4 regions of the Shewanella sp. FJAT-52076 genome follow, and region 1 is predicted to be linked to each of the others. Evidence: predicted binding sites of a transcription regulator. Region 1 holds the regulator's gene; each other region holds the start of a gene.

What was found. The regulator sigma-54, encoded in region 1, starts transcription at its own class of promoters, with help from an activator protein. The targets are predictions, from matches to a motif close to GTTGGCACGNNNNTNGNNT.
Region 2: the regulator sigma-54 is predicted to act here: its motif matches at 1,771-1,789, upstream of K0H79_RS12105 (FlgO family outer membrane protein).
Region 3: the regulator sigma-54 is predicted to act here: its motif matches at 1,408-1,426, upstream of K0H79_RS02830 (superinfection exclusion B family protein).
Region 4: the regulator sigma-54 is predicted to act here: its motif matches at 1,436-1,454, upstream of K0H79_RS12985 (YggN family protein).

Annotation. Positions count from the first base shown of each region.
Region 1 is NZ_CP080415.1:3,628,048-3,631,134, forward strand. Features, by position in the region: gene lptA (lipopolysaccharide transport periplasmic protein LptA) at 1-139, shown strand, start outside; gene lptB (LPS export ABC transporter ATP-binding protein) at 136-867, shown strand; gene K0H79_RS16075 (RNA polymerase factor sigma-54) at 979-2,460, shown strand; gene hpf (ribosome hibernation promoting factor) at 2,491-2,778, shown strand; gene ptsN (PTS IIA-like nitrogen regulatory protein PtsN) at 2,781-3,087, shown strand, end outside.
Region 2 is NZ_CP080415.1:2,766,084-2,769,170, forward strand. Features, by position in the region: gene K0H79_RS12095 (flagellar protein FlgN) at 1-341, shown strand, start outside; gene K0H79_RS12100 (LPP20 family lipoprotein) at 470-925, opposite strand; gene K0H79_RS12105 (FlgO family outer membrane protein) at 922-1,554, opposite strand; gene K0H79_RS12110 (flagellar assembly protein FlgT) at 1,841-3,016, shown strand; tRNA gene K0H79_RS12115 (tRNA-Arg) at 3,071-3,087, shown strand, end outside.
Region 3 is NZ_CP080415.1:646,935-650,021, reverse strand. Features, by position in the region: gene K0H79_RS02840 (bacteriohemerythrin) at 1-255, opposite strand, end outside; gene K0H79_RS02835 (DUF3149 domain-containing protein) at 519-647, shown strand; gene K0H79_RS02830 (superinfection exclusion B family protein) at 745-1,365, opposite strand; gene K0H79_RS02825 (ATP-binding protein) at 1,535-3,087, shown strand, end outside.
Region 4 is NZ_CP080415.1:2,977,968-2,981,054, forward strand. Features, by position in the region: gene K0H79_RS12980 (LysR family transcriptional regulator) at 1-247, opposite strand, end outside; gene K0H79_RS12985 (YggN family protein) at 585-1,397, opposite strand; gene glsB (glutaminase B) at 1,687-2,601, opposite strand; gene K0H79_RS12995 (YggL family protein) at 2,605-2,931, opposite strand; gene trmB (tRNA (guanosine(46)-N7)-methyltransferase TrmB) at 2,962-3,087, opposite strand, start outside.

The sequences.
Region 1 (3,087 bases):
CGAAAAGCAGCAGCTCACTTCCCAAAGCAGCGGTAAAAAAGACGACAGGGTTATCACCATCATCAAGCCCGAAAATTACCAGCAGGATCTGCAGGATAAGGGCACTACTGAGCAACCTCAGCAAGAGAAGCAGCAATGACCCAACTGACCCTGAAGGCCAGTAATCTCGCCAAGAGTTACAAAAACCGCCAGGTTGTCAAAAACGTCAGCCTCACCGTAAATACCGGCCAGGTGGTCGGCTTACTGGGCCCCAATGGGGCCGGTAAAACCACCACTTTTTACATGGTGGTAGGCCTGGTACAGAGCGACAAGGGTAGCATACACATCAACGATGATGACTTGACGCTGGATCCCATGCACCTGCGGGCACGCAAAGGCATTGGCTACCTGCCACAAGAAGCCAGCATCTTCCGCAAGCTGTCGGTGCGCGATAACATCATGGCCGTGCTGCAGATGCGCAAAGAGCTGAACGCCGATGAGCGTGAAGAGTCGCTGGAGCAGCTGCTGGAAGAGTTCCACATCACCCACATCCGTGACAATCTTGGCATGTCACTGTCAGGGGGTGAACGTCGCCGGGTCGAGATTGCCCGGGCACTTGCCGCCAACCCCAGATTTATCCTGCTGGATGAGCCCTTCGCCGGGGTCGACCCGATTTCCGTTATCGATATCAAAAAGATTATCGAGCAACTCAAGAATCGTGGCCTCGGAGTGCTTATCACCGACCACAATGTGAGGGAAACCCTCGATGTGTGCGAAAAAGCCTATATCGTCAGCCATGGCGATTTGATTGCCGAAGGCACCCCTGCCGAAATCCTCGACAATCAGCAGGTGCGTGCAGTGTACTTGGGTGAGCAATTCAGGCTATAGTTAATTAACAAAGCCCCCTTCTCATATCCGGATAATCAGGGTGGTAAATCACCGGATAACCTGATAGAAAAGCTTTCTACCTGAATAATTTAGTGAAGGATTCGCAGTACAATGAAAGCGTCGCTCCAGCTAAAACTGGGACAACAACTCACAATGACGCCACAGTTGCAGCAGGCCATTCGTCTGCTTCAACTCTCTTCGCTTGAACTGCAACAGGAAATTCAGCAAGCCCTCGACGCCAACCCCCTGTTGGAGCTGGACGACGAACTGGGCAGCGATCAGTTTGATGCCGACGGCGGCGATAAAGAATTTGACGACCAGTTCAGCCAGGAGTCCGTCTCAAACGACACCAGTGACAGTGCTTCGCTGGAAACTTCAGACGCTATCAGTCAGCAGTCCATGCCGGACGAGCTCCCAATGGATACCACCTGGGATGAAGTCTTTACGGCTGCCCCCGTTTCCGGTCCTGGGATCCGTGGCGAAGATGATATGCCGTTTCAGGGCGAAACCAGTGAAGGTCTGTACGAACATCTCGAGTGGCAAAAAAATCTCACCCCTTTTTCCGATACCGATCTGGCCATTGCCACTGCCATCATAGATGCCATTGATGAAAAGGGTTACTTAACCCAAAGCCTTGAAGAAATTCTCGAGGCCGTGGGCGATGAAGAAGTCGAGCTTGACGAAGTTGAGGCCGTGCTCAAACGCATTCAACACTTCGACCCCATCGGGGTAGCTGCCCGTGATTTGGCAGAGTGCCTGCTCATTCAACTTGGTCAGTTCCCGGCGGATACCCCCCATCTGGACAACGCCAAGCTGCTTATCCGTGACCATTTGGATCTGATTGCCAACCGCGACTTCCGTACCCTGATGCGTAAAACCCGCCTCAAGGAAGAAGAACTCAGGGATGCAATCATCCTCATTCAGGGGCTGAACCCCCGTCCCGGTGAGTCTGTGACCAGCACCAAGGATGAGTATGTCATTCCAGATGTCTCGGTCAGTAAAAAAAATGGCCGCTGGGTTGTAGAGCTTAATCCCGATTGTATGCCTAAACTGAGTGTGAACCAGCAATATGCCGCCATGGCACGCACCAGTCGCAACCAAGCTGACAGCCAGTTTATCCGCGGGCATTTGCAGGAGGCCAAGTGGTTTATCAAGAGCCTGGAGAGCCGCAACGACACCTTGCTGAAAGTCGCCAATTGCATAGTGCAGTTCCAGCAGGGCTTTTTTGAGTATGGTGAAGAGGCCATGAAACCCATGGTGCTCAACGATATCGCCGAAGCGGTAGAGATGCACGAATCCACCATCTCACGGGTCACCACCCAAAAGTTCATGCATACCCCAAGGGGTATCTTTGAACTCAAATATTTTTTCTCCAGCCACGTCGGGACCGAAGATGGCGGAGAATGCTCATCTACTGCCATCCGCGCCTTTATCAAGAAACTGGTGGCGGCAGAAAATCAGAAGAAACCATTGAGCGACAGCAAAATGGCGGAACTTCTGGCAGAACAAGGAATCAACGTTGCTAGACGCACCATCGCCAAATACCGAGAAGCGATGCTGATCCCACCGTCGAACCAACGTAAGAGTTTATAACCCACCCAAGGTCTTTGGAGGAAAGTGTCTATGCAAATCAATCTGACTGGGCATCATATCGAAATCACTGATTCACTGCGTAACTACGTAGAGAGCAAGTTCTCCAAGCTTGAACGCCATTTCGAACAGATCAATAATGTCCACGTTGTTCTCAATGTTCAGAAATTGCAGCAAATCGCAGAAGCCAAGCTTCACCTCAACGGTGGCGAGGTATTCGCCACTTCAGAACATGAAGACATGTACGCCGCCATTGACGCCCTAATTGATAAATTGGACCGTCAGGTTATTAAACACAAAGAGAAACTGACCAAACATTAACGATGGAACTAAGTACCATCCTGGCGCCGGAGTGCACTAGCTGTGCCACTCCGGGCAGCAAGAAAAAGGTGCTGGAGCTGATTAGCGATCTCGCTGCTGCCCAGAATCCCTCCCTCTCGTCTCAAGAGATATTCGAAAGCCTGCTGGCCCGTGAAAAAATGGGCAGCACCGGTATTGGCAATGGTATTGCCATTCCCCATGGCCGCCTTGGCACTATCGATAAGCCTTTAGCTGTGCTTATCAAGTGTGAAGAAGCCATAGGTTATGACGCCATTGATAAGCAGCCGGTGGACATTCTGTTTGCCTTGC
Region 2 (3,087 bases), 860 kb from region 1:
TGATTGCCCAAAATGCATCTGAGCTGATGACCATCGCAGAGCACAAGTCCTCTGCCCTGTTACGACTGAAGCAAAATGATGATGTCATGGCGGCTCATCCCGGTCACAGCCTGCTGACAAACGATAACGCCCTGGCGGCCAAGGTAGAATCGGTTCAACACACCCTTGCACGCTGTAAGCAGGAAAACGAAGCCAACGCGCAGCTTATTGAACACAGCCAGGCAAGCATTAACCGGCTGGCACAGGCGCTGCAGGTAAGTCGCAACGCTAGTTCCCTTACCTACACGGATAAGGGTAAAACATCGACCATCTCTACTCTGGGTAGCAGCATAGAAGTCTGACACGCCCGGGGTATAAGCGCTTTATTGCCACCTGCGCCTATGTCGACATAGCCTACAAAACGCCCAATAAAAAAGCCCCATTCTCAGGGGCTTTTTTACTGCGGCTGCGATTAAGGGGAGTGCCAACCTTAAAAGTAAGTCACTTCCTTTACCTTGGAGGGGCGATTCTGCTGCTGATAGATATCCCACACGCGCGCAAAATCCAGTTCCAGCTCTGTCACATAATGCTCACCAACAGGATAGGCCTTAACGACTCTGGCGCCGCGGATGACACCAGATACCGATGCTTTAATGCTGTCACTGCCCATGCCCCAGTCGTTCACGCTGGCGCCGGCACTGATTTTTTGACCGTAAACCTGCTCTGCCAGCTCTCTGTATGCCGCAAGCTTTGAGGCCTGCATGGCCATCAGCACCTTTTCGGCCTGGGTCTTCGCAGGTTGGGTTGCCAAAGGCGCATAGCCAATGGCGGTCAGCTTGGGAAAACTCGCTGGCGCCTCAGTCTCCCACTGCACATAACGGTCATCACTGCTGGCGCACCCGGCTAAAAACACCAGGGTCAAACAGGTGCTAATCCACTTTTTCATTTGTCTTCTCCAAGCAGAGTGACCCTGTCCAGCCCCGGCGCTTCATGGCGATATAACAGCCCGTCTTTGGAAACGACTTGCTGGGAGTAACCCAGGTAATCCCGGAGATCCCCCGGACGACTGAACGACTGAGATGTCGCTACCACACGGTTATTGGCTATGTCGACCAGACGGCTGTTTACTGTCATCCCATCCCGCCCCAGGCTGTAAGTAGCCACCAGCACATGCTGGGTCTGGGCAGTTTCACGCAGCTTTTGCCAGTCACGGCTCAGCAGCAAGTCCCCTTTGTCTGTGACTCTCAGGGTTTGGCTGATAGCCGTATCCACCACATTGAAGTACCGGGCATGCAGCGCGGCCATCATGCCCTGCTGCAACTGGCGGGCAAAACTGCCACTTTGGGTCATGTCATCCACGTTTACCGGGGTTGTCACCACGATGGGATCGGTGGATGAAAGCACGTCGTTGGTCAGCAGCAGCTCATTGACTATCTGCTGTGCCAGAACATTGACTTGCTCCCGTTGTGGGTAGCCGTCTTCCCCATAGGATACACTCTGGGGAACCTTGGGCTGCCCCATCGCAGGCAACCATACAAAAGCGAGTGCCAGAGCAGTGACCATTCGCGCCTTCATAGAGACAACTCCATGATTTTATATAAATTAATAAGAAAACCCATCTTCAGGCTTTCCACTCCATTACACAACTATCGGCACCTGTGGCAATTACTTTACTTTAAAACACCATAATCACAGCGGATGCCAGGCCTGGGGCGGCACGTAACTTGCTTAGTCCGTATCATGACAGAACCATCCGGTATCCAGCATGCACCGCGGCGGCACTAAAATGGCTTGCAGGCCCTGTGCCAAAGACACCAATGGATGGAACCCTCAACCCTTTGAGATGTGGCAGGACAGGCATATGGGATTGATAAAATCCGCCCTCGTTTTCAGCGCGCTCCTTATGAGCATTCAGGCACAAGCCGACTGGGTGACCGCCCAGGGCGAGGCCGTTATCGTCAATGGTAACGTCACCAAAGCTCGCGCAGAAGCCATTGAGCAGGCCGTCAGCTATGCCAGCCTGCAAGCCGGTGTCAGCATTGAATCCTCACAGCAGATGGTCGATGGTCATCTTACCGATACCAGCACCCGTCTGATGCAACAGCTGATGACAGGGCCCGTACAACTCATCAGTGAGCAGATTGAAAACAACCGCTTACGAGTGCAACTGCGCGTCGAATTGATGGAAGCGCCTCAAAATCAATGTCAGAGCACCCACCTGAAAGCAGCGATACTATTGCCCGAAGCCGCCGTGAGTCACCGTAGCCAATTGGCGCAGGGTCAGATAAATAACCTTGGAGAAGCCGTATCCCGGCAGCTCGCCCGACGACTGGACAGTACCTCAGGTGCGGCCTTTGCCAACCTGCGGCCCGGCGCGCGTCTTGATGTGGACGCAAGGCAACTTGCCGCCCCCGGCTATCGTTTGCCGGGGTACCTTGCCATGGCAAGCGATAGCCAATACGTTTTGGTCCCCCAAATTACCGATGTCTCCACCGAGCCCGTGCAAAGTAGCTACTTCGGCCTGGTCACAGACGCCCCCGAGCGCCAGTTTGCTCTTACCCTCACCCTGTTCCAGGGGATCAGCGGCGAAATTATCTGGCGTGACGAATTCACAACCTCTGCTCCCTGGGAGTTCGAACTCACGGAGCAGGTGTCCCCAACCCATGACAGGTTCTGGCGCTCAGCCTACGGCATGGCGGTAGATAAACTGCTGGTGCAGGCGGTAAAGGAACTCGACAAGGCACTGCTTTGCCGCCCTGTACTGGGGCAAATTGTTGCCAGGCAGGGGCAAACTTTGATCCTGAATCTGGGACGTCGCCATGGCATTAAGGTAGGGGATGAACTCGCCGTGGTGCTGGCAAAACACATTCCAGACAGGCTGAACGACACCCGCGCCACCGGGAACAACACCAAAACAAACATCAGCATAACCCAGGTAACTGAAGACAGTGCCCGCGCCGAGCTCTCTGGTCTGGGCAGCGTGGATAATATTCAGGTCAGCGATATTGCGATAAAAAACGGGCAGAACAAGAATTAACCAGTTAAATATCAAGACTTTTAATCAAAGACAAAATAGGTATAATCAGCGGGTCTCCCTATAGCTCAACA
Region 3 (3,087 bases), 1.3 Mb from region 1:
ACTCATGCGCTGTAGCCCTTTGGCGACCTGCGCATAGTTATCACCAGCGTAACCATCAAACCTCTGTGTCAAATCACCGTCGGCAAGATTAGCTACCCCGGTCTCCAAACTCGCCAGGGTTTTGGCCTGCCCCATAAGGCCAACACCAATGATAACTGCCGCGAGCAGCAGCGCCATGGCTTCAAGCCACAGGGATTTGGCCAACAACAGCACCAATACAACTAACAGCAGCAGCCAGCCCAGTCGTTGGAACATCTTGTTTTCAAAAAGCATTGGCATCCCTCAAGCTCACTACGCGGCTACCCCAAAAGAGAGGGAGCCAGGTAGTTTCTCTGTTCATCCCAAAATCAATTATGGTTCAGGCTCTCAAAATTGAGCAAAAGTTGATTCACATCAAATTATTAACACTTGTTTTTCATAGTGCTAATCAATAGGGAGCTTTATTGATCAAGATCAGGAAAGCCAACTGAACTGAGAGTTACCTTAAATCCGACTTCACGGAAAAGAGGATTTCAATCATGGCGTTTTGGCTGGATTTGATGTTTGGTAACCCGATAGGGTTAATGTCAATGATAGTGATCTTCACCACTTTAGGGATAATTTCCTACATCATGTGGATGCTGTTTGTGAAGTCTGCGAAGCCTTAGTTTTTGCTTTCAATGTTCTTAACTGTGCATGTTTCAAGAGTGAATTAGGGGGCCGAATGGCCCCCCTTTTTATGTCTGTGTTTTTGTTCGGCGCGGCTCAGGCAGCGCGCTGGGGTGGCTTGCGGTGTGATACCACGTTACCCACAAAGCCAGGACGCGCCTTTATCAGGTTTTGCATATCTTCCTGACTCAACTCCCCATTGGGCAATCTGAGCACATTTCGGTTCAGATGCTCTCTCGCCAGCATGCTTATCTTGTAATCTGCCGTTGAACCCTGGATGGCATAGTGCTTCACATTGCCGAGGCACTCAAGAATATTGGTATCCACCAGGCTGCGAACTGCCAACTCTTCCGTCGGCAGGGTCAGAATGGTTTTTCCCTGTAAAAAGAACTCTCTGAGCAGCGCACGTTCAGCCGGATCGAGCAATTTCACCTTGTGCTCAATGACTTCTTTTTTCCGTTTGGTCCCCAGATAACTGATAGCCTCGTCCAATAAGAAATTGGCCAAAAGCGATGCAAAAAAAGCGCAGGCAACAATCAACCCAAGGCCTATCAAGGCCGACTCCTGAATTACCCACTGGTCAAGATGCAAAGTCGCCAGCCAGGATTGCGGCGCAAATTTCAATGTCAGGGTCGCTATCAGCAGCCAAAGCATGCTTCTAAATCCCCAGGCTTTCAGTGACGCTACCCCCGGGACATTCAATTCAGGCACCTTCATCACACACCTCTTCCGTCAAAAAATTGAACTTCTGCTCACTCAAAGCAAGTTGGATGCCAGCCTTAACAGATATGTCAATTTGTACTCAGGTTGCAGAATTTCAGCGTTTTTTTATTAGCCAAACTATGCTTATACATATTCAAATGCAGGTTAGGACTAATTAGAAAGCATGCTGGGTTTTTCTCGTCAGGCGGTGAGCAGCAAAATCGGTCGCAGGCTGATGATTTCGATCGTGCTGTTCAGCTCGCTTATCACCCTCATCACCACCGGCTATCAGCTGTTTAATGACTATAACGGCGATCTTAACCGTATCGATCGTGCCTTCTCAAACATCGAGAAAGTGAATCTCGACGTACTGGCGGCCAGTATCTGGGTGATTGATGAGCGTCTTATCAATACTCAACTTGAAGGCCTTATCCAGCTGCCCGATATTACCTATATCTCCATCGATGACGACAGCGGTCAGCATTGGAGCCGTGGTGCGCCCATCGACAAGAACTTTATCGAGAAGGTGTTTTCTCTGAACTACAGCTCCGGCAGTGAAAGCATCTCTGTGGGTAAACTCACCATCCAGGCCGACTTGAATGCCGTGTACGAACGTATTTATGACAAGGCCATAATCATATTGCTCTCCAACGCCATCAAAACCTTTTTGGTGGCCGGTATGATCCTTATCCTGGTGTGGCTCAACATTACCCGCCACCTCAATACCCTGGCAGCCTATTGCCAGGACATCAGCGTCGAATATGAGTATCAGCCGCTGACGTTTCAAAAGCGCGGTGCCCAAAACGAATTCGATCAGGTCGCCCTGGCAATAAACGAAATGCAGGAGCAGCTGCATCGCTCATTCGGTGCCTTGAAAAAGTCCAAGTCCGACTTGCAACACGCGCTGGAAGACCGGGAACGGCTGCTGGAACTGGAGCGTTCATATAAGGAAGAACTCGCCAAGCAGGTAAAAGAGCGCACCATGGAGCTGGAACAGTCGCTGGTGATTCTGAAACGGGCGCAGGAAGCGCTGGTTGAACAGGAAAAAATGGCCGCCCTCGGTGGTTTGGTGTCCGGTGTGGCCCACGAAATCAACACCCCAATTGGGATTTGTCTGACCGCCGCCAGCACCCAGTTGGCTCACATCGATGAGCTAATCAGCCTCATTCACAGTGAAGAGGCCACCCTGGAGGAAATCAACGCCATCCTCGAAGAGTATCAGCAAAGCTGTGAACTCATCGTCAGCAACATCACCCGCGCAAGCAACCTCATCCAGAAGTTCAAAACCATTGCGGCAGAAAACAGCCATGAGGCCCACGAGCAAATCCCCGTTGCCCAGCTGTGCCGTGACATTCACGACTCTACGCAACTTATCTATGCGCCAACAGTGGCCAATATGGAACTGGATATTGCCGATGAATTGCAAGTGGAAACAAACTACAGCCTGCTCAACCAGATCCTGAGTAATCTGATGTCCAACATCTATGCCCATGCCTTTGCACAGGGACGGGAAAATCTGTTCCGGGTAGAGGCGTATCTGGAAAACCGGCGCCTTATTATACGCCTTGAGGATAATGGGCCCGGGATTTCAGCCGATGTCGCCGAGCATATGTTTGAGCCCTTTTATACCACCACCCGCGCCCGGGGCGGCACTGGGCTGGGATTATCGGCGGCATTCAACGCAGCCACCCTGCTGAAAGGCAGCGTGCGTTATGAAGGAAAGTCAACCCTGGGAGG
Region 4 (3,087 bases), 650 kb from region 1:
TGGCAACAGCCTGATCGGCATCGCGCAGCAACTCTTCACCCTGTACATACAGCAGGTGTCCGGCCTCGGTCAGGCTCAAACTGCGGGTAGTACGCTGAATAAGCTGAACCCCCAGTTTATGTTCCAAATCGGCCACCTGGGTACTCACCTTGGATTTGGAAATCCCGAGTTTTCTTGCCGCGGCGCTGAAGCTGCCGGCTCTGGCTACATGGGTAAAAATAGCAATGGGTTCTAACAGTTCTAACATGAAGGTGGCCTTAAGCTATGTTCAGCCTGTCCTCGCCAAGGGAGGAAAACGGGACAAACCAATGATAATCAATCAGATATACCAAAAAAGCACGTTAGGGTAGAGTCAGGAAGCCAGTTTGAGTCTGGTTTTTTTGTTATTTTTTAGCAGTATAACAAAAATCGCCGCCGAGTCTCCAGTTTCGCCTTAATGTGGCAGCTCATTAAACTACAAATAAAAAAAGGGCCCCGGGGATGGGGCCAAACGTTCAAGGAAGAACCAAAGGGATGTAGGTTGGGTGTTGCATGGGTGCGGCCTGATTTACCTTGAGCGAGTCAAAGGCAGGCCCGGGTGTAACTTACTCGCGAAGCTGAGCTTCTTTACGGTCAGAAATCTCAAGCTCTGACAACGCAGGTACCTTGGTGCGAAGTTCAGACTCCAGTGCCAGCAAGGTTTCAAACTGGTCACATACTTTGGTGGCGCGCGCTTCCAGGGTCTTTGACTGACTTTCCATTTCGCGCTCAATCTGTTCGCCCATGGCTTCCATTTTCTTGCCAAAGGCTTCCATTTTGGCTTCAAAGCTATCGCCTTCTGACGACAGGATTTCGGTACCGAGTTTAATCATCAGAGTGCCCACGGAGTCCTGCACCAGATTTTCAATTTCACGCTCGAATTCCTTGTCGAACACCTCATCGATGGAGCCGTCGGTTACGCCAACGTAATAGCTGTCGCCATCCTTATGCATAACTTCGCCGAGGCGCTCGTTCACATTGTCCATCAGCTCTGCCACACGGGCGCTGGTCTCATCGCCCAGCAGCGGTGTAAGAGCTGTATTTACCGCGGTGCTGGCAAGGGTGATGGCATCCGTCACCAGGGCAACAAATTCGGGCACCTGATTGGCCAGAGAGTCGGCATAGCTGTCTACCAGGGCACGCTGCTCGGCATTGAGCTTGACTTCCTTGCCATCCACAAAGAGTTTGCCCGGCTCGAAGCGATAAAACTCATCACCTTTCTGGCTCAGCACCAGTTTTTTTGGCTCGACAGCAATGTCGTAGTTGAGGTTAACGTCACAGCTGTCGGTACTGATCCCCTGCGCTTTTGCAGGAACAGCTACTGTCACGCCAATCAGAGTGGCCAGGGCTACACCGGTGATAAGGTTTTTGGTTTTCATCGCATCTATCCTTGCATCTTGATTTATATGTCTTGATATTGCGAAGGATGTGCCAACTTTGCTAAGTGATTAATTTAAAATAAAATAAATACCATCACCGGATAAAGACGTAGTTTTACCTGGAGAGCATCAGGCTTGAAAGTGTGAGATATCACCAAAAAGTGAAGCTTTTCACCAATTGATGTTGGGAAGGATTGGAAATGCGGGAGATAAGTTGCCGAAATAAGGAAATGGCCTTCCTCATATCAGAAAGGCCACGGGGATAGAGCAAATCAAAAAGGCTTCAAGATCAAAATATTGAACGGCCAAGTTCCTGCGCCAACAACTCAAGCAAACGGGTACCCACCAAGCTGTTGCCACTGGCATCGAGAGCTGGCGACCACACACATACCGACATATCGCCGGGGATCACCGCAATAATGCCGCCACCCACACCACTTTTACCCGGCATACCCACGCGGTAGGCAAACTCCCCTGCCCCATCATAGAGCCCTGAGGTGGCCAGCAGCGCATTCAGACGCCGGGTTTGGGTGGGCGATACCACCTCAGTGCCATCCAGGCTTATTCCCTGATTGGCCAGATACACCATGGCACGGGAAAGATCGGCACAGCTCATGGAGAGCGAGCAGTAATGGAAGTAGCTTCGCAGCACCTTGTCCACATCGTTATGGAAATTGCCGAAGGACTTCATCAAAAAGGCGATGGCCGCATTACGGGCGCTGTGCTGGTATTCAGAGTCTGCCACCACCTTGTCGTAACAGACCTTGTGGTTCTGGCTCAGCATACGCACTATTTCCAGCATCCGCTGTTTGGGCGCACCCAGGCGGCTTTGCAACAAATCGGCTATCACCAGCGCGCCGGCGTTGATAAAGGGATTACGTGGAATGCCCCGCTCAAGCTCAACCTGAACCAGCGAGTTAAAAGAGTGGCCTGACGGCTCTTTGCCAACCCGGGACCAGATCTCGCTCTCTTCATAGAGCATCATGGCGCCGGTGAGGCTGAATACTTTGGAAATACTTTGAATGGAAAAGGCTTCTTGCCAGTCGCCCGCCCCCAGGGTGGTACCATCGATGGTGGTTACCGCAATACCCAACTTATGGGGGGAGACCCGGGCAAGGGCCGGAATGTAATCCGCCACCTTGCCCTGTCCAAGCAAGGGTCTAACTTTGGCGACCAGGTCGTCAAGCAGAGCCTGCTCAAGCATGGATTAATCCCACCACAGATCGTACAGGTCGGATACTTCCACTTTGGCCACTTTCTGGCCTTCAAGGAATGCCTTCACAGCGGCGCGGTCTTCATCGGTGCACTTGCCCAGTGACTGGGTGGCAATGATACCTTCCCAGTCCTTATGACCGCCGCCGTGGAAGCCCAGTTTACGGGGCTCAATCACTTCGTCGATAAACTTATCCACCAGGGCATCAATTTCAGCCTCAGCAACACTGTCATCAAACACCCAGCGTACATCGAAACCCAGTTCCTGAAACTCGTCCACACGCAGCTTTTTACGAAGACGACGGCTACGGTTTTTGGCCATGGTTATTTCCTCTTTCATGGATGGATAAAATTATTCAACACGCTCAAACATCAGATCCCACACACCGTGACCGAGGCGCTGACCACGGTTCTCAAACTTGGTCAGAGGACGATGGTCTGGGCGTGGCACATAGGTTTGGGTATCAGATTGATTCTT